DNA from 2 places in the Micromonospora sp. GCM10011541 genome. Region 1 is predicted to be linked to the other one. Evidence: riboswitches for the same ligand, from Rfam matches in the RefSeq annotation. Region 1 holds a riboswitch; the other holds the start of a gene.

Evidence for each region. Region 1 has a riboswitch for cobalamin ahead of bluB (5,6-dimethylbenzimidazole synthase). Riboswitches for the same ligand answer to the same signal wherever they lie in the genome.
Region 2: linked by a shared signal. The riboswitch ahead of cobN (cobaltochelatase subunit CobN) and the one ahead of bluB (5,6-dimethylbenzimidazole synthase) in region 1 are both predicted to bind cobalamin.

Annotation. Positions count from the first base shown of each region.
Region 1 covers NZ_JBHSBP010000021.1:15,626-27,479, reverse strand. Annotated here, with positions in the region: gene ACFOYX_RS09225 (TadE family protein) at 1-21, shown strand, start outside; gene ACFOYX_RS09220 (TadE/TadG family type IV pilus assembly protein) at 27-494, shown strand; gene ACFOYX_RS09215 (hypothetical protein) at 491-922, shown strand; gene ACFOYX_RS09210 (LysM domain-containing protein) at 937-1,926, shown strand; gene ACFOYX_RS09205 (Rieske 2Fe-2S domain-containing protein) at 2,067-2,918, opposite strand; gene bluB (5,6-dimethylbenzimidazole synthase) at 3,072-3,692, opposite strand; cobalamin riboswitch at 3,730-3,929, opposite strand; gene ACFOYX_RS09195 (EamA family transporter) at 4,023-4,922, shown strand; gene ACFOYX_RS09190 (flavin reductase) at 4,954-5,172, opposite strand; gene ACFOYX_RS09185 (hypothetical protein) at 5,199-5,399, opposite strand; partial or broken gene ACFOYX_RS09180 (DUF5753 domain-containing protein) at 5,601-6,368, shown strand; gene ACFOYX_RS09175 (DUF397 domain-containing protein) at 6,359-6,550, shown strand; partial or broken gene ACFOYX_RS09170 (XRE family transcriptional regulator) at 6,675-6,755, shown strand; gene ACFOYX_RS09165 (DUF397 domain-containing protein) at 6,746-6,937, shown strand; gene ACFOYX_RS09160 (crotonase/enoyl-CoA hydratase family protein) at 7,073-7,837, shown strand; gene ACFOYX_RS09155 (NAD(P)/FAD-dependent oxidoreductase) at 7,846-9,333, opposite strand; gene ACFOYX_RS09150 (serine hydrolase domain-containing protein) at 9,425-10,474, shown strand; gene ACFOYX_RS09145 (phytoene/squalene synthase family protein) at 10,496-11,422, opposite strand; gene ACFOYX_RS09140 (polyprenyl synthetase family protein) at 11,488-11,854, shown strand, end outside.
Region 2 covers NZ_JBHSBP010000009.1:51,511-63,364, reverse strand. Annotated here, with positions in the region: gene ACFOYX_RS03165 (LacI family DNA-binding transcriptional regulator) at 1-419, opposite strand, end outside; gene ACFOYX_RS03160 (MFS transporter) at 586-1,803, shown strand; gene ACFOYX_RS03155 (hypothetical protein) at 2,007-2,345, shown strand; cobalamin riboswitch at 2,932-3,061, shown strand; gene cobN (cobaltochelatase subunit CobN) at 3,419-7,108, shown strand; partial or broken gene ACFOYX_RS03145 (VWA domain-containing protein) at 7,138-9,384, shown strand; gene cobO (cob(I)yrinic acid a,c-diamide adenosyltransferase) at 9,492-10,103, shown strand; gene ACFOYX_RS03135 (cobyrinate a,c-diamide synthase) at 10,118-11,497, shown strand; gene cobI (precorrin-2 C(20)-methyltransferase) at 11,572-11,854, shown strand, end outside.

The DNA.
Region 1 (11,854 bases):
GAACGCTGGACGACGGGGTGAGGCGGATGGTCGACCGGCCCGAGCGGGGTTCCGTCTCGATCGAGGTGGCGGTGCTCGCCCCCGCGTTCATCGCGCTGATGGTGCTGGCCGGGGTGGCGGGACGGACCGCCGTCGCCGACGAGGCGGTGGAGTCGGCCGCGCACGACGCCGCCCGGGCCGCCTCGATCGCCCGGGACGCCCGCACCGGCCGGGCAGCCGCCGTAGAGGCGGCCCGGCGACAGCTCGACTGGCGCAGCCTGAACTGTTCGGGCGAGCCGGCGCTGTCGTTCAGCGGCTCGGTGGGGCGGACGCGGACCACCTTCGAGCGGGCGTACCGCAGCGCACCGGGCGTGCCGGCGACCGTGACGGTCACGGTGAGCTGCACCGTCTCCTTCGCCGACCTGCGCGCCCCCGGGCTGCCCGGGGTGCCGGGCGGCAAGGCCGTCGCCGCCACCTTCACCTCGCCGCTGGACACCTACCGGAGCCGCCGATGACCGGGTGGACGGTCCGGGAGAGCGGCCGGGTCAGCCTCTTCCTCGCCGCCGCGATGACCGGCGTGCTCGTCGTCATCGGGCTCGCCTATGACGGGGCCGGGCAGTTGCGCTCGTTGCAGCGCGCGGACGACCTCGCCGCGGAGGCGGCCCGCAGCGGCGGCCAGATGATCGACCGGGCGCGGGCGATCGAGGGCGGCCCGAAGGAGATCGACGAGCCGAGCGCCCGGACCGCCGTCGCGGACTACCTCGCCGCCGCGCGCGGCGTGCGCGACCACCGGGTCAGCTTCCCGGTGGTCGGCGGCGAGAAGCAGATCCAGGTACGCGTCCGCATCACCTACCGCCGGGACCTGCTGGGCCTCTTCGGCTTCGACAACACCGTCACCGTCACCGGTGAGGCCACCGCGCGGGCGCTCACCGGGGCGCCGTAGGAAGGAAGGCAGCCATGGCCGCACCGCAACGTTCCGCCGTACGGCGGATCGGCCAGGTCCTCACCGGGCTCGGCTCCCTCGTCGTGCTCTGCGCGGTGCTGGCCGGCGCGCCGATCGCGCTCCTCGCCTTCGCCGGCAGCCCGCTCCCCGACCACCTGCCCACCCTCGCCGCGGTCGGTACGGCGCTGGCCAGCCGCGACGACGGCCAGCTCTTCCTGCGGGCGCTGGCGGTGGTCGGCTGGTTCGGCTGGGCGACGTTCGCCTTCTCCGTCCTGGTGGAACTGGGCGCGCAGACCGTGCACCGGCCGGCGCCCCGGCTGCCCGGGATGCGCCGGCAGCAGCGGGCCGCGGCGGCGCTGGTCGGCTCGGTGGCGCTGATCCTCGCCGGCACCCCGGTCGCCGCGAGCGCCGCCACCCTGGCCGCCCCGCCGGTCGCCGCCTCCGCCGCTCCGCCGGCCGCCGCCACGTCGGCCACCGGCGGGGTCCTGCCGGAGCGGGCCGCGCCGGCGGTGTACCGGGTGGCGAAGGGCGACTACCTCGGTGAGGTGGCCGAACGCTACCTGGACGACTTCGACCGCTACCGGGAGGTGGCCCGGCTCAACCGGCTCGCCAACCCGGACCGGATCCGCCCCGGCCAGCTGCTGAAACTGCCCGCCGGCGCGGTCGACGAGGGGGCCCGTACGCACGCCACCGGCCGCCTGGTGGTCCGTCCGGCGTCGCCCACCCGCCCCGCCCCGGCCCCCCGTACGCCCACCTCCGGGGCGAGGCCGCAGCAGTCCACGCCGGACGTCGACGGGCCGGTGGGACAACCGCCCGCGATGGCCGCCGGAGCCTCCCGGGCGATCACCGACGACGGCATCAACCGGCCGCTGGCGGTCTCCGCGGTGCTGGCGGTGGCGAGCATCGTCGGCGCGCAGATCGGCGCGGTGCTCGGCCTGCGACGACGGCCGGTCGTCCGGACCGCCGGGCGGGCGCTGTCCAGCGGCCGGCACCGCAGGGACTGACCGGCACCCGCGAACCCCACCGCCCCGGCGACCGTGGCGGTCGGCGGCCTGTCGATGGTCCGGCGGTCCGACGGTCGGCGGCGGTCCGACGGTCGGCGGCGGTCCGGCGATTGGCGGCGGTCGTCGCTTCGGGGCCGGCGTCAGGGCAGGCGGGTCTCCAGGACGCCGTTGACCACCCGGGTCGGCAGGATCTGCTGGTCGTTCGCGGACGGCCCGTGCACGACCTCGCCGCCGTTGAGCCGGAACGTGCTGCCGTGCCACGGGCAGACCACGCAGTCGTGGCCGTCGATTTCCTGCACCTCGCCCTGGCCGAGCGGGCCGCTCTGGTGGGGGCAGCGTTCCAGCATCACGGTGACCTCGTCACCGTGCCGGTAGAGGATCACCGAGACGTCGTCCACTGCCCGGGTGACCAGCTGCCGCTGCGGCAGCGTGGCCATGTCCGCCAGCGAGTGCCAGCCGTCGCTGATCCGGTGCAGTTCGGAGACGCTCTGGGTGGTCTGCGCCCCCTGCTTGTACGCCAGGTGCCCGCCCAGGTACGCCCCCGTGCTCGCGGCGGAGAGCCCCAGGTAGGCCAGCGCCCGGCCCAGCCCGTGCCGACCGTTCAGCCGGGCGGCCAGGGAGCTGGCGTAGAGGGCCACCCCGATGGTGTTGGAGGCGGCGTGCGCCAGCCCGATCCGGCGCTGGTCGCGGGTGAGGCTGGCCCAGTCGTTGAGCCCGGCCACCGCGGCCGGCAGTGCGCTCACCGTACCGACACCGACCAGCGCGGTGGCGGCTCGGCGCTGCCCGGGCATCAGGTCGACCACGGCGGCGGAGATCCAGGCGCCGACCGGCACCTGCACCATCGCCGGGTGCAGCGGGTGCCCGAGCCAGACGCCGTGCAGCGCGTCGCGGACCCGCTGTGGACGCAGGATGGTCTGGACCGCGCGCTGCAACCGGTCGCCCACCCGGTCCAGCGCGGAGGCCTGTTCGAGTTTCGTTATCAGTTCACGCACTCGGTCCGACTTCCCGGCAGGAGCGGCCCCAAACCGGGCGGCGACGACGAATCACCCGTCCGGTACCCGGACCACCCGACGCCCACCCGCGCGCCCTCAAGATCACGCTGGACCTGAGACAGCGCGATCTTGAGGGCGGCGGCGGGGCGGGCGTCAGGCGGACCAGCGGTCGGCGTGCAGCGCGGCGGCGAGCGGGCGGCCGGCGCGCCAGCCGTGGCGGACCAGGTCGGGAACGGTCTCGAGGTGGGTGACCGGGCCGAGGCAGAGCCAGGCGACCGGACGGACGCCGGCGGGGATGCCCAACAGTTCGGCCAGGAACGGCTCCCGGTAGAAGGAGACCCAGCCGACGCCGAGCCCCTCGGCGGTGGCGGCCAGCCAGAGGTTCTGGATGGCCAGGCAGACCGAGTAGAGCCCGGCGTCGGCGATGGCGTGCCGGCCGAGCACGGCCGGACCGCCGCGCGCCGGGTCGTACGTGACGACGACCGAGAGCGTCGACTCCAGCACCCCGTCGATCTTGATCCGGGCGAACCGCTCGGCGGCCGAACCGTCCAGGGTGGCGGCGAAGGTGTCCCGCTCGACCTGCACGTGACGGTGGAAGCGGCGGCGGGTCTCCGGGTCGCGTACCAGGATGAAGTCCCACGGCTGGGAGTGGCCGACGCTCGGCGCGGCGTGCGCCGCGGTGAGGATGCGGTCCAGCGAGTCGTCCGGCACCGGCGCCCCGGTGAACTCGGCGCGTACGTCCCGACGGCGGTGGATGACGTCGTACAGATCCAAGGCAGGCTCCCGCTGCGCTCGGCCCGGCCCGAAAGGGGCGGGCAGGCTGACGCGAGGCCGGTCTTCGGACTCCCGGATCGACGCCTGGCCGTCCGCCTTCCCAGCCGTACGGCCAGTGGCTGCGCGTGACGCGCGTGGACGGTGGCTCCCCGGTCACCGCGGCGGGCCCGTGCCGGATTTCCACCGGCTTCCCGATTCTCCCCGCTCGCGCGGGGCACCTCACATGATCGTGCCGCCGCCGATGCTAGCGCCCGCCCCGGGCGGCAGGACCGGCCCGGGGAGCGGGAAATCCGGTCGCGGCCGCACCGCCGCACCGCCATCGTGTTCCGGGTGTACGCGCATGCCTCCCGCCCCCTGCCGGTCCACCCGGCCGCCCGGCTCACCGCGGCGCTCGGCCGCCCCGAGGCCGTACCGCCGCCGCTGCTGATGCTGCTCGGAATGGTCTCCACGCAGGTCGGCGCGGCGGTCGCCAAGCAGCTCTTCACGGCGACCAGCCCGGGGGGCACCACCGCCCTGCGGCTCGGCCTCGGCGCACTGGTCCTGCTCGCGGCCGGCCGGCCGGGGCTGCGGCTGGGCTGGCGGGCGGCCGGGCTGGTCGGGGCGTTCGGGGTGGCCATGGCCGCGATGAACCTCGCCTTCTACGCCGCCCTGCAGCGGGTGCCGCTCGGGGTGGCGGTCACCGTCGGCTTCGCCGGTCCGCTGCTGGTGTCGCTGCTGGGCAGCCGCCGGTTCACCGACGTGCTCTGGGCGGCGCTGGCCAGCTCGGGCGTGCTGCTGCTGGCCGGGCTCGGCGGGGTCGGGGTGGACGCCGTCGGCCTGCTGCTCTGCGCGCTGATCGCGGTCGGCTGGGCCGGGTACGTGCTGCTCGGCAAGGCGATGAGTGGACACGTCCCGGGCACCCGGGGGCTGGCGGCGGGGATGGCGGTGGGCGCGCTCTGCGTACTCCCCTTCGGGGTGGCGTCGGGCGGCGCGGAGCTGCTCGACCCCCGGGTCCTCGCGCTCGGGCTCGGGGTGGCGCTGCTGTCGTCGGTGCTGCCGTACTCGGCGGAGCTGGCAGCCCTGCGCCGGCTGCCGGCCCGGGTCTTCGCGGTGCTGCTCAGCCTGGAACCGGCGGTGGCGGCGCTGGTCGGCGCGCTGCTCCTGGGTGAGCTGCTGGCCTGGCCGCAACTGCTCGGGGTGGGCTGCGTGGTGGGCGCCGCCCTCGGCGCCACCCTGGCCCGTCGCACCTGACCCCCACCCCGGCCCGCCGCGCCCGACCCAGTCACCGGGCGCGCGCCCAGGACAGGAACCGCTCGGCCAGATTCTCCGGCGCGGCGTGGCCGTTGAGCTGGGACAACTGCGCGCTCGCCTCGGCCATCAGGGTGCCCAGGTAGACCAGCAGCGCGATCCGGTCCTCGCGGTACTCGACCAGCAGGGACAGTCGGGCCGGCTGGCAGGGCCACTCCGCGCCGCAGGCCCGGCACCGCCACAGCGGACGCATCGGCAGGTGCTGACGGGACGGGCGGCTCACCTCCCGCCGCCGTCGCGCCGCCATCCGCCGGCCCGCCAGCGCTGCGCCGGAGTCAGGTTGCCCGCTCGGCCCGGATCGGTCGCCGGGAAGACCTGGGTGGGCCGGGTCGCCCAGTTCGGCCACTCGTTCAGCGGCGTCCGCTGCCGAGGTACCTGGATCGACCTCTCGGGCTGGTGTCGCCAGAACCGGAAACGCACGGATGGCTCCCTTCGAAGTGGTTCGAGGGGGCCGCCCCGACGTCGTTGGCGGGGCGGCCCCGGCGCTGACGCCGACCGCCGGGCTCCTCGCCTCCACCGGCCGCGCCGTCCTGCGGAACACTCTCCATTTCGGTAGTGGGACCAACACACTGCGTTCCGATATGGTCGGCAGATGTTCAGAACGTCCGAGCGGGAGACGGTATGAACCATGGCCTCATCGCAGCGATGACCGAGGCCGGCGAGACTGCGGAATCCCTTGCAGGTCAGGTCGGTGTCGACCCCAAAACCGCGCAGCGTTGGGTGAATCCGGGACGCATACCGCAACCAAGGCACCGGTCACAGGTGGCGACGATCCTGGGAAGGGACGTAAAGGACCTTTGGCCGGACGTCTTGAAGCGCCGGGAACCGGCATGGTTCCGACCGTGGGCCGACATCGAGCGGGAGGCTGTCGCACTCCGGGCCTATCAGCTCGCGTGGGTTCCCGGCCTGCTGCAGACCGCGGCCTACGCGCGAGCCACCCTGGCCGGCGAGGCGCTGACTCCCGGCGAGGTCGACGAACTCGTCTCGGCCAGAATGGACCGGCAGGCGGTCCTGCGCCGCGAACGCCCGCCCTTGCTGATCGCGGTCGTCGACGAGTCAGTTCTCCGCCGGACCGCACTTGACGACCGCGAGTTGATGCGCGCCCAGTGCGAGTATCTGGCCCGGTACGCGGAACTGCCATCGGTTCAGATCCACATCGTGCCGCTCGATGTCGGGATGTACTCGGGCCTCGGCGGACCCTTCACCATCGCTGAACTGAGCGACGGCGGCAGGGTCGCGCACGTCGACAGTTAGGCGCAGGCGCAAATTCTGGAGCAGGCGGTCGACATTGCTACGCTCGATCGGCGGTGGGAACGCATCCGGGGAGAGGCTCTTCCCGGAAGACAGTCCCTGGATCTGCTGAGGGAAGCGGCGCGATCATGGACCTGACCGGCGCTCGGTGGCGCAAGAGTACGAAGAGCGGCAACAACGGAGGCGACTGCGTCGAGGTCGCCGACAACCTCCCCGGCCTGGTCGCGGTCCGCGACTCGAAGAACCCGACCGGCCCGGCCCTCACCTTCACCCCGGCCGCCTGGCGGGCATTCGTCGCCGAGATGCGCGAGCGCTCCTGAGGCTGGCCGACACCCGCGATTCGTTCACGTCATCAGCTTCATAGCGAGCGCGGGCCTTGACCGGACCTGTCGGCCGGCCTTCTGCAGGCCGATGCCTATGCCAGAGCTGTTCTCACCGGCCCCGTGGGAGAACGTGCGCGGCGAGGCGTTGTCCCACTGGCAGTCGGTCGACCTCATCAGGGAAGTGGCGGAGACATGGAGCTGACGGGCGCCCGGTGGCGCAAGAGCAGCCGCAGCAGCGGCAACGGCGGCAACTGTGTCGAGGTCGCCGACAACCTCCCCGGCCTGGTCGCGGTCCGCGACTCGAAGAACCCGACCGGCCCGGCCCTCACCTTCACCCCGGCCGCCTGGCGGGCATTCGTCGCCGAGATGCGCGAGCGCTCCTGAGGCTGGCCGACACCCGCGATTCGTTCACGTCATCAGCTTCGTAGCGAACGCGGGCCTTGACCTGACCCGTTGAAGGGGCAGCACGGCGCGGCGGAAACCTGGCGTGCCGGCGTCGTCGGCGGGCATGCTGACCCGATGGGCGTACGCGTGGAGCACGACGGGCCGGTGACCACAGTGATCCTGGACCGGCCGGCGGCCCGGAACGCCGTCGACGGACCCACCGCCCGGGCGCTCGCCGACGCGTTCCGCGCCTTCGAGGCGGACCCGGATGCGGCGGTCGCCGTGCTCTGGGGTGCCGGCGGCACGTTCTGCTCCGGCGCCGACCTGAAAGCCATCGGTACGCCGAGCGGCAACCGGGTCGAGCCGGAAGGTGACGGTCCGATGGGCCCCACCCGGATGCGCCTGTCCAAGCCGGTGCTCGCCGCGATCTCCGGGTACGCCGTGGCCGGCGGGCTGGAGCTGGCGCTCTGGTGCGACCTGCGGATCGCCGAGTCCGACGCGGTGCTCGGGGTCTTCTGCCGGCGGTGGGGCGTCCCGCTGATCGACGGCGGCACGGTGCGGCTGCCCCGGCTGATCGGGGAGAGCCGGGCGATGGACCTGATCCTCACCGGCCGGCCGGTCCCCGCCGAGGAGGCGTACGCGATGGGCCTGGTGAACCGGCTGGTCGCGCCGGGTGACGCCCGGGCGGAGGCCGAGCGGCTGGCCGCCGAGATCGCCCGGCACCCGCAGACCTGCCTGCGCAACGACCGGGCCGCGCTGCTCGCCAACGCCGGCCTGCCGGAGCCGGAGGCGATGGCCACCGAACTGGCCTTCGGCATGGAGTCCCTGATCACCGACGCGATGCGCGGCGCCGCCCGGTTCACCGCCGGCGCCGGCCGGCACGGCGAAACGCCGGACTAGACCGGGCGTCACTTCAACTGGCGGAGGGCGTCCTCGATGGCGCGGTGGAAGGTCGGGTACGCATAGATCATGTGCCGGAGCTGGCTGACGGGCACCGCCGCGTGCACCGCCACCACCAGCCCCGACAGCACCTCGCCGCCGGCCGGGCCGACCGAGGTCGCGCCGATCAGCACGCCCTGGTCGGCGTCGGCGATCAGCTTGATGAAGCCCTCGTTGCCGGCCTTGTGGATCCAGCCGCGGGTGGACGACGTGAGGTCCGTGTACCCGACCTGAACGTTGATGCCGCGCTCACGGGCCTGCTTCTCGGTGAGCCCGACCGCGCCGACCTCAGGGTCGGTGAAGGTGACCCGGGGCAGTGCCCGGTAGTCGGCGCGCGGGATGCTGCCCGGCGCGGCGGTCGCCCCGCCAGCGCTCATCGCGCCGCCGACCGCGCTGGCCACCCCGGCCGCGCCGCCGACCACGCTGGCGGTGCCGCTGGGGTCCGGGCCGCCCTTGGTGCGCCGCATGTGGTCCAGGACGTCAGCGACGACGATGCCCGCCTGGTACATGGCGATGTGGGTGAACGCGCCCTCACCGGTCAGGTCGCCGACCGCCCAGATGCCGTCGGCCGCGTGCATCCGCTCGTCCACCGGCAGGTAGCGCTGGGACGCGTCGACGTCCACGGTCTCCAAGCCCAACTCCTCCAGGTGCGCCCTGCGGCCGGTCACCACCAGCAGCCGGTCGGCCGTGAACTCCGCGCCGCCGCCCCCGTGCACGGTGAAGCTCTGCCCGTCGTGGCTGACCCGCTCCGCCCTCACCCCGGTGGCGATGATCACCCCGTCGGCGCGCAGCGCCGCCGCGGCCACCTCCGACGCCTCCGGCTCCTCGACCGCGAGGACCCGGTCCGCCGCCTCGACCACGGTCACCCGCACGCCGAACCGGGCGAAGACCTGGGCGAGCTCCAGCCCGATCGCGCCGCCGCCCAGGATGAGCAGCGACTCCGGCAGCTCCTCCACCTCGATGGCCTGGTGGTTCGTCCAGTACGGCGTGTCGGCCAGCCCGTCGATCGGCGGGATCGAGGGACGGGTGCCGGTGCCGAGCACGACCCCGTACCGGGCCTGGAACACCTGATCGCCCACGCGGACCCGGCCGGGCCCGTCGAGCCGGCCGCTGCCCCGGACGAACCGGCCGCCCTTGACGACGAAGCGGTCCACCGCCACCTTGTCGTCCCAGGTGTCGGTGGCCTCCTCCCGGATCCGCTTCGCCACCGGCGCCCAGTCAGGCTGGACCTGCGCCGCGCCGGCGAGCTCGTTGACCCGGCGCGCCTCGGCGAGGGCGTTCGCCGCCCGGATCATCATCTTGCTCGGGATGCAACCCCAGTAGGGGCACTCCCCGCCGACCAGGTCCCGCTCGATCCCGACGACGGTGAGACCGGCCTCGGCGAGTCGCCCGGCCACCTCCTCGCCGCCGACCCCGAGCCCGACGACGACCACGTCCACCAGTTCCGGCTCCGCCATCCCGCCAGCATTCCGCACCGGCGAAGGGTCGGCCACCGCACCCACCGGAATTCCCGCGCTCGTAACACCTCCGACCCCCTACGGTGGCCGGATGCACCCACGCTTCGCCCCGGTCCGGGACTGCTTCCACGACCTGTTCGCCGGCGGCCGGGAGACCGGCGCCGCGCTGACCGTCTGGTACGACGGCGCCCCGGCGGTCGACCTGCTGGGCGGGCCGGCCTGGCGGCCGGACACCCTGGTGAACGTCTACTCGGTCGGCAAGCCGGTGGCCGCGCTGTGCCTGCTGATGCTGGTCGACCGGAGGCGGGTCGACCTCGACGACCCGGTGGCCGCGCACTGGCCGGAGTTCCGCACCCCGGCGACGGTCCGGCAGGTGCTCAGCCACACCGCCGGGCTGCCGGCGTTCCCGGTTCCCAGGCCGGCGGAGGCGGTCGCCGACTGGGCACTGCTCTGCGCCGACCTGGCCGCCGCCGAGCCGGACTGGGCGCCGGGCACCGTCGCGGGCGAGCACGCCTGGACGTACGGGCACCTGGTGGGCGAGCTGGTCCGCCGGGTGGACGGCCGGTCGGTGGGCCGGTTCCTGGCCGAGGAGATCGCCGCACCGTGGCGCCTCGACCTGGGCTTCGGGCTCGGTCCGGCGGACCAGCGGCGGTGCGCCGACCTGACGTACGCCGATCCGGGGTGGCCGACCCGGATGCTGGGCGAGCCGGGGTCGCTGCGCGCCCGGGCGCTGGGCAACCCGGCCGGCGGCCTGGACCTGGCGGTGGTGAACAGCCCGCTGTGGCGGGGCGCGGAGGTGCCGGCGGTCAACCTGCACGCCACCGCCGCCGCCCTGGCCCGCCTGTACGCGGGCCTGCTGGCCGGCGGCACCCTGGACGGAGTACGCCTGTTCAGCCCCGAGCTGGTCGCCGAGGCGACCCGGGTCCAGTACGACGGCCCGGACCTGGTGCTGGACCGGCGGGCGTCCTGGACGCTGGGCATGCAGTGGGAGCCCGACGGCAGCTGGGGCATGGGCGGGATCGGCGGCAGCAGCGCCTGGGCCGATCCCGAGCGCGGCTACACCTTCGCGTACGCCACCTCCCGACTCGCCGAGCACGACCGGGTGGACGACCTGGTGGAGGCGCTGCACTCCTGCCTCTGACCGTCCACCCGGCGCCCGGGTTCAGCCCACGGCGACCGGGGTCCGGGCCGGCCCGGGGATCACCACCGGCGCACCGGTCGGGGCGAGCAGGGCCCGCGCGGCCACCGCCAGCCGCTGCCGCCGGGGTACCACGGCGCGCCGCGCGAAGACGTCGTAGTCCTGGGCGGCCACCTCGTCGAGGATCCCGCCGTACAGCGCGTACGCGGTCCGCATGCAGGCCTGCGAGGCGGGGGCGAGCAGCGTGATGCCCGGTGCGGCGGCCGCGTAGTGGGCCTGCGCGCGGGTCACCTCGTACTCGATCAGCTCCCGGATCCTCGGCGTGGCGCGGCCCAGCGCCTTCGCCGCGAACAGGTCGTCCCGGGTGACGTCGAACCTGGCCAGGTCCTCGTCGGGCAGGTACGTCCGGCCGCGGTCCAGGTCCTCGGCGACGTCCCGGATGAAGTTGGTGAGCTGGAAGGCGACGCCGAGTTGCCGGGCCGGCTCGCGGGCGGCCGCCGGGGCGCTGCTGCCGAGGATCGGCAGCATCATGGTGCCGATGACAGCGGCCGACCCCTCCATGTAGTCGAGCAGATCGTCGTAGCTCGGGTACGACATGACCGTCAGGTCCATCGCCATGCTGTTGAGAAACGACGCGAAGTCGGCCCGGTCCAGGTCGAAGACGGCGATGGTGTGCAGCACGGCGGGGAGGAGCGGGTCGTCGACCGGCTCGCCGCGCAGCCCGACGACGAAGCGCGCGGACCACTCGTCCAGCCGGGCGGCGCGCTCGGCCATCGGCAGGTCTTCGGTCCGGTCCACGATCTCGTCGGCGTACCGCGTGAATCCGTACAGGGCGTGCACATGCCGCCGTTTCCAAGCCGGGAGGAGACGGGTGGCGAGATAGTAGGTGCGCCCGTGGCGTTTGTGCAGCTCCTGGCAGCGGGCGTAGGCAGCGGTGAGATCCGTGTCCACCGGCCCTCCTCGAAATCCGACGCAGCAATCGACGCAACTCGTAACCCTAGGGTACGCTCGCCGACATGGCCAACGACGCAGTTGCCGCCGACGCCCTCCGCGTCGCGCAGGCACAGCCGGGAGCGACGGACGATCCGGTCCGCGACGTGCTGGCCGCGTTCACCAAGGACCTGATCAAGGGGGTCGACGACACGCTCGCGGCGTTCCTGGCCGCCGAGGTCGACTCGCTCACCGAGATCGACGCGGCGATGGGTGGCTTCGCCGCGGCGGCCCGCGACTGCGTGCTGGCCGGTGGAAAGCGGGTCCGCTCGACCTTCGCCTACTGGGGGTGGCGCGGGGCGGTCGGCGACGACGAGTCGCTGCCGTCGGTGCTGCCGGCGCTCGCCGCGCTGGAGCTGCTGCACACGTTCGCGCTGGTGCACGACGACGTGA
Region 2 (11,854 bases), on a different contig from region 1:
GCCAGCACCGGTTCCGTGGTGTTGACCAGCACCACCCCGCAGACGCTCCGGTCCTCGCCGAGCCGGCGCAGGCCGGCGGGCGCGCGCAGGGACAGCCACTCCAGGGCGACCCCGACCCCGTGCGGCGCGCAGACCTGCGCGGCGGCGCCCACCACCCGGTCCACGTACGGGTCGTCGAGGACCGTGGCGTCGGTGCCGGACACGGCGACCACCAGCCGGACCCCGGCCCCGCGCACCAGGGCGCGGGCCGCCTGGTTCGGCACGTAGCCGAGCCGGTCGGCGGCGGCGGCGACCCGGTCCCGGGCGGCGGGCGAGGCGAACCCGGTGCCGGCGATCACCCGGGAGGCGGTCGACCGGGACACCCCGGCGGCCCGGGCGACGTCGTCGAGGGTGGCCGGGCGTGTCGTCGGCGTGCTCATGTCGTCCCTCCACCCGTCCGGGCCGTGCCCCCGCGCCCGGCCCACACCGGCATCATGCCGGTTCCGGGCGGTCGCCGGTAAGGGGTGGATCCGGCTTGTGGTGGTAGCGCTCTCAGGTGTGCGATCGTCGGCGGGGCAGTCCGTCAGGGGAGAGGAAGACAGCGCTGTGAGCAGCACCACCGACACACCGACCGCCGACCGGCAGGCGGTACCGCGGCCGGTCCTGGCCGCCCGTACCGGGGTGGCGGTCGTGTTCGCCCTCAACGGGCTGGCGGTGGCCACCTGGTTCTCCCGCGTCCCCGCGGCGAAGGAGTCCCTCGAACTGAGCGCCGGCCGGCTGGGCCTGCTGCTGCTCGCGATGTCGATCGGCGCGCTGCTGGCGATGCCGACCGCCGGCCTGCTCACCCAGCGTCTCGGGCCGGCCCGGACGGTCGTCACGTCGACCCTGCTGGTCGCCGTCGGCATGACGGTGGTCGGGCTCTCCGCCGGGCTCGCCGGCTCGCTGCCCGGCGTCGCCGTCGGGCTGTTCGCCTTCGGCTACGGCTCCGGCGCCTGCGACGTGGCGATGAACATCGAGGGCGCGGCCGTGGAGAAGCGGCTGGGCCGGACCATCCTGCCCCGGTTCCACGCCGCGTGGAGCCTCGGCTCGGTGGCCGGCGCGGGCATCGGCGCCGGGGCGGCCCGGGTGGGCGTACCGGTGGGGGTGCACCTGACCGTGCTGGCGACGGTGGTGCTGGTCGGCACGCTGCTCGGCGCCCGGTCCTTCCTGCCGGCCGCCGCGGAGGCCGACGGCCCGGCGCAGCCGGCGGCCCGGCGGCGGGCGCTGCTGGCCGCCTGGCGGGAGCCGCGGACCCTGCTCGTCGGCCTGCTGGTGCTGGTGATGGCGTTCACCGAGGGCAGCGCGAACGACTGGCTGGCGGTCGCCTTCGTCGACGGGTACGGGGTCAGCGAGGCGGTCGGCGCCGCCGTCTTCGGCGTCTTCGTGGTCGGCATGACGCTCGGCCGGACCGCCGGCACCGTGGCCATCGACCGCTGGGGACGGGTGCCGGTGCTGCTCGGCACCATCGGCCTCGCCACCGCCGGGGCCACCCTGGCGGTGCTGGCCGGCTCCGGCCCGCTGGCGGTCGCCGGCGTCGCCCTCTGGGGGCTCGGCGCCTCGCTCGGCTTCCCGGTCGGGATGAGCGCCGCCGCCGACGACGAGGACCGGGCGCCCGCCCGGGTCAGCGTGGTCGCGGTGATCGGCTACACCGCGTTCCTGGGCGGGCCGCCGCTGCTCGGCCTGCTCGGCGACCACGTCGGCACGCTGCGGGCCCTGCTCGTCGTGCCGATCCTGCTGCTGCCCACCCTCGCCCTCGTCCCGGTGCTGCGCCCACCGGCCCGCTGACCCCGCCGGGCCGGGCGCCCCCCGCCGGCCGGCCCGTCGGCGTGATCGACTCCACCTGTCGGACATCGGTGGGACAAGACCGCGATGTCCGGTATCCGGGGTGGATCAAGGTCGGCGGCGGTTCAGCCCACGCACACCCGGCTCGCAGCCGATTTCCAGGCAGGCGTGCTGCACTGGGAGTCACGCCGAGGAGAGGAGCCGGCATGGGCTGGTTCAGCCGGCGGCCCCGGGCCGCCGATTCGACGACCCCGACGAAGCTCGACCGCGAGGCGACCGGGGAGGACCTGGCCGCGCTGGAGGCGTTCGTGACCAGCCGGCAGGGCGTGGAGTTCTACCTGGAGCCGGAGACCACGGCGACCGACACCACGGTGGTCGCGATCGCCCACGACGGCGAGTGGATCCGCCGCCGGACCGGCTCGCCGCGCGCCGCCGGGAAGATCGCCCAGAAGCACGCCATCCCGCTGTACGAGGCGGCCCGCACCGGGTACCCGGAGCGGATGCGGGCCTGGAACCGGGCCCACCCGGAGCGCCGCACCCGCTGACCGGCCGCCACCTGGGCGGATCAGCCGGCCAGCACGGCCTGCGCCCCGGCTCGGGTCACCCGCTCTGGCCGGAGAGGCGGCGGGGAGGTCGGCCGCGCGCGACAGGCCCTGGATCTCCCGGGCGGGCGCCGGGCTCCCCCCGCGTCGACGATCACACCTCCGCCGTCGTCGGCGATGACCGCCGCGCCGGGCCGCACGTTGCCCGGTCGGGATCGCCCGGGGAAGCAGGCACGGCCGGCGACATGGCGGAGCGTGACGGCGTCGATGGTGGCAATTCCGCACTGGGCGCTGGACGGCGGTCGAATGCCGACCGGGACGCCGGCCCGTCCGCGCGGCCGCAGCCGTCCCGTCAGGGCGGACGGGCCGCCGACGGACCGGACGGCTGTGGTGCGGAAATGGCGCGGCCCAGGGATGCGGCGGGACAGGAATCCCACGTCACACATGGACCGTGGTCATTGCGAATGCCGGCGTCCGGTCGGCGGTGCAATTGACGTCCGTGTACGCCGGTGGCCGGTGCGGGCAGCGAGGTGCCCGCCGTTGACCCGCGGCGGGCCGGTGTGGCAGCATTCGCGGCCTGACGGCAGTGAAGGAAGCCGGTGCGATTCCGGCGCGGTCCCGCCACTGTCACCGGGGAGCGATCCCCCCTCGTGAGTCACGGCCGTGTGTCTGCGGTTGGAAGGCCGGGGGTGAGCGTCGATCCGGAAGCCAGGATACTTCGGCCGTCGGGAGTTGACCCCAGGGCGTGGACACCCGAGGAGGACCCGATGCACGGCTGCTCCGCCATCGACGATGATCGTCGCATCCGGCCGGCGCGCACCGACGCGCCGACGACCGATCACCCCGCACCGCGTTCCGGTCGCGCCCCCGTGCGCCCGGCCCGCCGCGCCGCCGCCCGCCTGACCCGGCCCGGCGCCGCCGCTTTCCGCTGAGGTTCCCTCCCGTCCGGTCCGCCGCCGGCCGCGTCCGCGTAGCCACGCGTCGCGGGTGAGCCGGCCGGCGGGCGGCTGAACCCGCGCCCACCCCTGCCCGTCGGCGGTCGACCCGCCCCCGGGCGTCACTCTCCGGAGCTGTCCGTGCTCATCCTGCTGCTCTCCACCGCCGACACCGACCTGCTGGCCGCCCGCGCCAGCGGCGCGGACTACCGGCTGGCCAACCCCGCCCGGGTCGCCGCCGACGCCGTGCCCGCGCTGCTCGACGGCGCCGACCTGGCCGTGGTACGCCTGCTCGGTGGCCGGCAGGCGTGGCCGGACGGGCTGGCGGCCGTCCTCGCCTCCGGCGTGCCGACCGTGGTGCTCGGCGGGGAGACGCTGCCCGACGCCGAGCTGATGGCGGCCTCCACCGTGGCCGCCGGGGTGGCCACCGAAGCGCTGGCGTACCTGGTCGAGGGCGGCGCGGACAACCTGGCCCAGCTGGCCCGGTTCCTCTCCGACACGGTCCTGCTCACCGGCGAGGGCTTCGCCCCGCCCGCGCCCACCCCGCCGTACGGCATCCTCGGCGACCCCGCCCACGACGGCGGCCGGGCCACGGATGGCGACGGGCGGCCGACGGTCGGGATCGTGTTCTACCGGGCGCACGCCCTGGCCGGGAACACCGCCTTCGTCGAGACCCTGGCCGGCGCGGTCGCGGCGGCCGGCGGGCGCCCGCTGCCGATCTTCTGCGGCTCGCTGCGCGGGCTCACCCCCGGCGCCGGACCGCTCGACCTCTTCGCCCGCTGCGACGCGCTCGTCGTGACGGTGCTCGCCGCCGGCGGGACGGTCGCCGCCGACGCCTCCGGCGGGGGCGACGAGGACGCCTGGGACGTCGGCGCGCTCGCCGCCCTCGACGTACCGGTCATCCAGGCGCTCTGCCTGACCAGCACCCGCGAGCAGTGGGCCGCCGGCGACGCCGGACTCTCCCCGTTGGACGCCGCGATGCAGGTGGCCATCCCCGAGTTCGACGGGCGGATCATCACCGTGCCGTTCTCGTTCAAGCGGATCGACGCCGACGGGCTCTCGGTCTACGAACCCGATCCGGAGCGGGCCGCCCGGGTCGCCGGCATCGCGGTGCGCCAGGCCCGGCTGCGGCACGTGCCGAACGCCGACAAGCGGGTCGCCGTGGTGCTCAGCTCCTACCCGACGAAGCACTCCCGGGTCGGCAACGCCGTCGGCCTGGACACCCCCGCCTCGGCGGTACGCCTGCTCGCCGCCCTCGCCGACGCCGGCTACCGGCTCGGCGGCGCGCCCGTACCCGACGACGGGGACGCGCTGATCCACGCCCTCATCGCGGCCGGCGGGCACGACGTCGAATGGCTCACCCCGGAGCAGCTCGCCGCCGCCGAGGCCCGGGTGCCCGGGGAGACCTACCGGCGCTGGTTCGACGCGGTGCCGTCCTCGCTGCGCGAGCGGATGCGGGAACACTGGGGAGAGCCGCCCGGCCGGCTCTACACCGACGGCGGGGACGTCGTCCTGGCCGGGCTGCGCTTCGGCAACGTGGTGCTGGTGATCCAGCCGCCGCGCGGCTTCGGGGAGAACCCGATCGCCATCTACCACGACCCCGACCTGCCGCCCAGCCACCACTACCTGGCCGCGTACCGGTGGCTGGCCGCGCCGGTCGCCGACGGCGGCTTCGGCGCGGACGCGGTGGTGCACCTCGGCAAGCACGGCACCCTGGAATGGCTGCCCGGCAAGGGGCTCGGGCTGGCCGCCGGCTGCGCCCCCGACGCCGTCCTCGGCGACCTGCCGCTGGTGTACCCGTTCATCGTCAACGACCCCGGCGAGGGCACCCAGGCCAAGCGCCGCGCCCACGCCGTCGTCGTCGACCACCTGGTGCCGCCGATGGCGCGCGCCGAGACGTACGGGGAGCTGGCCAAGCTCGAACAGCTCCTCGACGAGTACGCCACCGTGCAGGCCCTCGACCCGGCCAAGGCCCCCACCGTGCAGGCGCAGATCTGGGACCTGGTCCGCGCCGCCGAGCTGCACCACGACCTGCACACCGAGCGGATGCCCGACGCCGCGGACTTCGACGACTTCGTGCTGCACCTCGACGGGTACCTCTGCGAGGTCAAGGACGTGCAGATCCGCGACGGGCTGCACGTCCTCGCCCAGGCGCCCACCGGCGAGGCCCGGGTCAACCTGGTCCTCGCCGTGCTCCGCGCCCCGCAGGTGTGGGGTGGCGCGCGCGCCCTGCCCGGCCTGCGGCAGGCCCTCGCCGCGAGCGTCGGCCTGGACGAGCAGGCCCTGCTCGCCGCGCCCGGAACCCGGGTCGGCCTGCCCGAGGCGCTGACCGACGTGGTGGACGGCCCCGCCGCCACCGCCGCCGACGCGGTCGACCTGATCGAGGCCCTGGCCCGCCGCCTGGTCGTCGGCATGGAGACCCTCGGCTGGGACGCCGGCAAGGTCGACGCCGTCGTCCAGGAGGTCACCGGGCGGACGATCCCCGACGCCGCCGACGTGCTGCGCTTCGCCGCCCGCGAGGTGGTGCCCCGCCTCGACCGGACCACCGACGAGATCGACCGGGTGCTCGGCGCGCTCGACGGCCGCTTCGTCCCGCCCGGCCCGTCCGGCTCGCCCACCCGCGGCCTGGTAAACGTGCTCCCCACCGGCCGGAACTTCTACTCCGTGGACCCGAAGGCGATCCCCAGCCGCAACGCCTGGGACGTCGGGGTGGCGCTCGCCGACTCACTGCTCGCCCGGCACTTCGCCGACACCGGGGCGTACCCCCGCTCGGTCGGGCTCACCGTCTGGGGCACCAGCGCCATGCGTACCCAGGGCGACGACATCGCCGAGATCCTCGCCCTGCTCGGCTGCCGGCCCACCTGGGACGACCGGTCCCGCCGGGTCACCGGCGTCGAGGTGGTGCCGCTGGCCGAACTCGGCCGGCCCCGCGTCGACGTGACGGTCCGCATCTCCGGCTTCTTCCGGGACGCCTTCCCACACGTCGTCGCGCTCATCGACGACGCGGTGCGGCGGGTCGCCGCGCTGGACGAGCCCGAGGACGACAACTACGTCCGGGCGCACGTCGCCGCCGACGTGGCCGAGCACGGCGACGAGCGGCGGGCCACCGCCCGGATCTTCGGCTCCAAGCCCGGGGCGTACGGGGCGGGACTGCTGCCGCTGATCGACGCCCGGAACTGGCGTACCGACGCCGACCTGGCCGAGGTGTACGCCGTCTGGGGCGGCTACGCCTACGGCCACGGGCTGGACGGGCGGGAGGCGCGCGCCGACATGGAACGCTCCTTCGCCCGGATCGCCGTCGCCGTGAAGAACCAGGACACCCGCGAACACGACATCGTCGACTCCGACGACTACTTCCAGTACCACGGCGGGATGGTGGCGACCGTCCGCCACCTCACCGGGGTCGCGCCGGCCGCGTACGTGGGGGACTCGGCGATGCCGCACGACGTGCGGACCCGCACCCTCGGTGAGGAGACCCGGCGGGTGTTCCGCGCCCGGGTGGTCAATCCGAAGTGGATCGCCGCGATGCGCCGGCACGGCTACAAGGGCGCCTTCGAGCTGGCCGCCACCGTGGACTACCTGTTCGGCTACGACGCCACGGCCGGCGTCGTCGACGACTGGATGTACGCGCGGCTCGCCGAGGCGTACCTGTTCGACCCCGACACCCGGGAGTTCCTGGAGCGGTCCAACCCGTGGGCGCTGCGCGGGATCACCGAACGCCTGCTGGAGGCCGCCGAGCGGGGGATGTGGGCCGAGCCCGACCCGGCCACCCTCGACCGGCTCCGCGAGACGTACCTGGCCAGCGAGGGCGACCTGGAGGAGCGACAGTGACCGGCTACCCGTTCAGCGCGGTGCTCGGCATGGACGAGATGCGGCTCGCCCTGCTGCTCAACGCGGTCAACCCGGCCATCGGCGGGGTGCTCGTCCGGGGCGAGAAGGGCACCGCCAAGTCCACCGCCGTCCGGGCCCTCGCCACGCTGCTGCCCCCGGTGGACCGGGTGGCCGGCTGCCGCTTCGGCTGCGACCCGGCCGGGCCCGACCCGGCCTGCCCGGACGGCCCGCACCCGGCCGGCGGCCCCGCCGAGAGCCGCGCGGCTCGCCTGGTCGAACTGCCGGTCGGCGCCGCCGAGGACCGGGTGGTCGGCGCGCTCGACCTGGAGCGGGCCCTCGCCGAGGGGGTACGCGCCTTCGAACCCGGCCTGCTCGCCGCCGCCCACCGTGGCGTGCTCTACGTCGACGAGGTGAACCTGCTCCACGACCACCTGGTCGACCTGCTCCTCGACGCCGCGGCGATGGGGCGCTGCCACGTCGAGCGGGAGGGCGTCTCGGTCAGCCACGCCGCCCGGTTCCTGCTGGTCGGCACGATGAACCCGGAGGAGGGGGAGCTGCGCCCGCAGCTGCTCGACCGGTTCGGGCTCACCGTCGAGGTGGCCGCGAGCCGCGACCCCGCCGTCCGGGTCGAGGTGGTCCGCCGCCGGCTCGCCGCCGACGCCGAGCCGGCCGGCTTCGCCGCCCGCTGGGCGGAGGCCGACGCGGCGGTGGCCCGGCGGGTCGTCGCCGCCCGCGACCGGCTGGACCGGGTACGCCTGCCCGACCCCGCGCTGCGGCAGATCGCCGAGGTCTGCGCCGCGTTCGACGTCGACGGCATGCGCGCCGACATCGTCACCGCCCGGACCGCCGTCGCGCACGCCGCCTGGCAGGGCCGGGAGCGGGTGACCGTCGACGACGTCCGGGTCGCCGCCCGCCTGGCCCTGCCGCACCGGCGCCGGCGCGACCCCTTCGACACCCCGGGTCTGGACGAGAAGCGCCTCGACGAGGCGCTGCAGCGGGCCCGGGACGAGCACCCCGACGACGACCCGCCGGACGGCGACCCGACCGACGGGCCCGGGCCTGACGGCGGCCCTGGCGGGCCCGGGCCGGACGGCGGACCCAGCGGCGGCGGGCCCGGCGAAGGCGTCGACGGTGGCGACCGGGCGGGTGCCGACGAGGGGCACGGTTCCGCGGGCCACGGCGGGACCGACCGGCACGGGCCGTCCGGGGACCAGCGCCCGCCGGCACCCGCCGGCGCCGATGACCCCGTGGACCACGCCGACGCCGACGCGCCGGTCGACGGAGAACGGGGGAACGGCGACGACGGCCGGTCACCCGCCCGTGGCGACGGGGCGGCGTACGGCGACGACAGCTGGCCGGGCCGGCTCGGTGACCGGTCCTTCGGGGACCCCGACGGTGGACCGGACGGCCGGCCGGGCAGCCGCGGGCGGCGCGGCGACGCCCAAGGCGACCCGACCGGGGACCGGGCCGGCACGGCGGCGCAGCCGGTGGCCGTACCCCGAGGGGGCCTGAAGGCCCGGCTGCTCACCGCCCCCGGGATCGGCGACGGCGTGCCCGGCCGGCGGTCCCGGGCCCGGACCGGGCGGGGCCGGACCACCGGCGCGCGGGTGCCCCTCGGGCGGCCCGGAGCGCTGCACCTGCCGGCGACCCTGCGCGCCGCCGCCCCGCATCAGGCCGCCCGGGGCCGGGCGGCCGGGCCGCTCCGGCTGCGCCCGCACGACCTGCGCGAGGCCGTCCGGGAGGGCCGCGAGGGAAACCTCGTCCTCTTCGTGGTCGACGCCAGCGGCTCGATGGGCGCGCGGCAGCGGATGACCGCCGTCAAGGACGCGGTGCTCGCCCTGCTCACCGACGCCTACCAGCGCCGGGACAAGGTCGCGGTGATCGCCTTCCGGGGCGCCGGCGCGCGGACCCTGCTGCCCGCCACCTCCTCGGTGCTGGCCGCCTCGACCCGGCTGGCCGAACTGCCCACCGGTGGGCGTACCCCCCTCGCGGAGGGCCTGCTCGCGGCGGCCGACCTGCTGCGGGTGGAGCGGCTCCGCGACCCGAAGCGCCGCCCCCTCGTCCTCGTCGTCACCGACGGCCGGGCCACCGCCGGACACCGCCCGCTCGACCGGGCCGCCCGCGCGGCGGCCGCGCTCGCCGCCACCGGCGCGCCCTGCGTCGTCGTCGACTGTGAGACCGGCCCCGTCCGCCTCCACCTGGCCCGCCGCCTGGCCACCCACCTGTCCGCCGCCCACCACCCCCTCGACGCCCTCACCCTCGCCACCCTCACCACCCCGCCGCGATCTTGCACTTCGCGCCCCGGCGGATCGGACGAAAGCGCCGATATCAGGGGCACAAACCGCAAGATCGCGGGGAGTCGACCCGACAGGAGCGTTGCCTGATGCCGCAGGGGAAGCCTTCCTTCGTACCCGCCGACGGGTTGAGCACGCGGCAGCGGCGCCACCGGCCGCTGACCATCGTCCACACCGGACAGATGAAGGGGAAGTCGACCGCCGCGTTCGGGCTGGCGCTGCGGGCCTGGACGGCCGGGCTGCCGATCGGGGTGTTCCAGTTCGTCAAGAGCGCCAAGTGGCGGGTGGGGGAGGAGAACGCCTTCCGCGCCCTCGGCGAGGTGCACGAGCGCACCGGCCAGGGCGCCCCGGTGGCCTGGCACAAGATGGGCGAGGGCTGGTCCTGGATCCAGCGCGGCGGCGCGGCCGACCACGCCGCCGACGCCCTGGAGGGCTGGCGGCAGATCCAGCGCGACCTGGCCGCGCAACGCCACGGCCTGTACGTGCTCGACGAGTTCACCTACCCGATGAAGTGGGGCTGGGTGGACGTCGACGAGGTGGTCGAGACGCTGCGCAGCCGCCCCGGCTTCCAGCACGTCGTCATCACCGGCCGGGACGCCGACCCGCGGCTGGTCGAGGCCGCCGACCTGGTCGCCGAGCTGACCAAGATCAAGCACCCGATGGACGCCGGCCAGAAGGGCCAGCAGGGGATCGAGTGGTGACCGGGGCCTGGGCGCTGCCGCGGCCGGCGGTCACCGCACCGGCCGGCGCATGGGCGCTGCCCCGGCTGGTCGTGGCTGCGCCGGCCAGCGGGCACGGCAAGACGACCGTCGCCACCGGACTGCTCGCCGCGCTCCGCCACCGCGGCCTCACCGTCAGCCCGCACAAGGTCGGCCCCGACTACATCGACCCCGGCTACCACGCCCTCGCCGCCGGCCGGCCCGGCCGCAACCTCGACCCCTGGCTGGTCGGCGAGGAGCGGATCGCGCCGCTGCTGCGGCACGGCGCCAACGTCCCCACCCCCGCCGACATCGCCGTGGTCGAGGGGGTGATGGGGCTGCACGACGGCGCGGTCGGCCGCGGCGCGTACGCCTCCACCGCGCACGTCGCCCGGCTGATCGACGCGCCCGTGCTGCTGGTCCTCGACACCACCGCGCAGGGCCGCAGCGCCGCCGCGCTGGTGCTCGGCATGCGCGCCTTCGACCTCGCCGTGCGGATCGGCGGAGTCATCCTCAACCGGGTCGGCTCGCCCCGGCACGAGACCCTGCTCCGCGACGCGCTCGCCGAGGTGGAGGTGCCGGTGCTGGGGGCGGTCACCCGGGCCGCCGAGGTGACCGCGCCGTCGCGGCACCTCGGGCTGGTGCCGGTCGCCGAACGGGCCCCCGAGTCCCGCGCCGTCGTCGCCGCGCTCGCCGACCTGGTGGAGTCCACCGTGGACCTCGACGCGGTGCTGGACCTGGCCCGGACCGCCCCGCCGCTGACCGTCCCGGCCTGGGACCCGGCCGGCGCCGTCGGCGGCCCCGCCGGCACCGCCCGCCCGGTCGTCGCGGTCGCCGGTGGTCCGGCCTTCACCTTCTCCTACGCCGAGACCACCGAACTGCTCACCGCGGCCGGCGCGGACGTGGTGACCGTCGACCCGCTGCGCGACCCGGCGCTGCCGGCCGGCACCCGGGCCGTGGTGGTCGGCGGTGGTTTCCCCGAGGTGCACGCCGAGGCGCTCGCCGCCAACGCCGGGCTCCGCGCCGACCTGGCCGGCTTCGACGGCCCGGTCGTCGCCGAGTGCGCCGGGCTGCTCTACCTCGGCAAGGCCCTCGACGGGGTGCCGATGTGCGGGCGGCTCGACCACACCGCCCGGATGACCGGCCGGCTCACCCTCGGCTACCGCGACGCCGTCGCCGGCACCGACTCCCCGGTCCACCACGCCGGCGACCCGGTACGCGGCCACGAGTTCCACCGCACCGTCACCGACCCCGGCCACGGCGAGCGGCCCGCCTGGCGCTGGGACGGCGCCGCGCACGGCTTCGTCGCCGGCCGGGTGCACGCCTCCTACCTGCACACCCACTGGGCGGGCCACCCGCAGGCCACCCGCCGGCTGGTCGAGGCGGCGAGCCGGTGAGCGCGCGCGATGGACAGCGGCCGGCCGTCGAGGCCTCGGGGACCCGTTCCCACGCCCGACCGGCCGGCGCCGGAGTGCTCACCGGGGTCGGCGTCGGGCCGGGGGATCCGGAGCTGCTGACCCTCAAGGCGGTCCGGGTGCTGCGCGAGGCGGACATGGTGTTCGTACCGGTGCTGGACCGGTCGGCCGCCGACGGCGACGCGCCCCCGGGTCGCGCCGAGGCCACGGTGGCCGCGCACGTGGCCACGGACCGGTTGCGCCGGCTGCCGTTCGCCCTCGACGACCGGGGCGGGATCACCGCCCGCCGGGAGCGGGCCTGGGACGACGCCGCCCGGGCGGTGGCCGCCGCCTTCGACG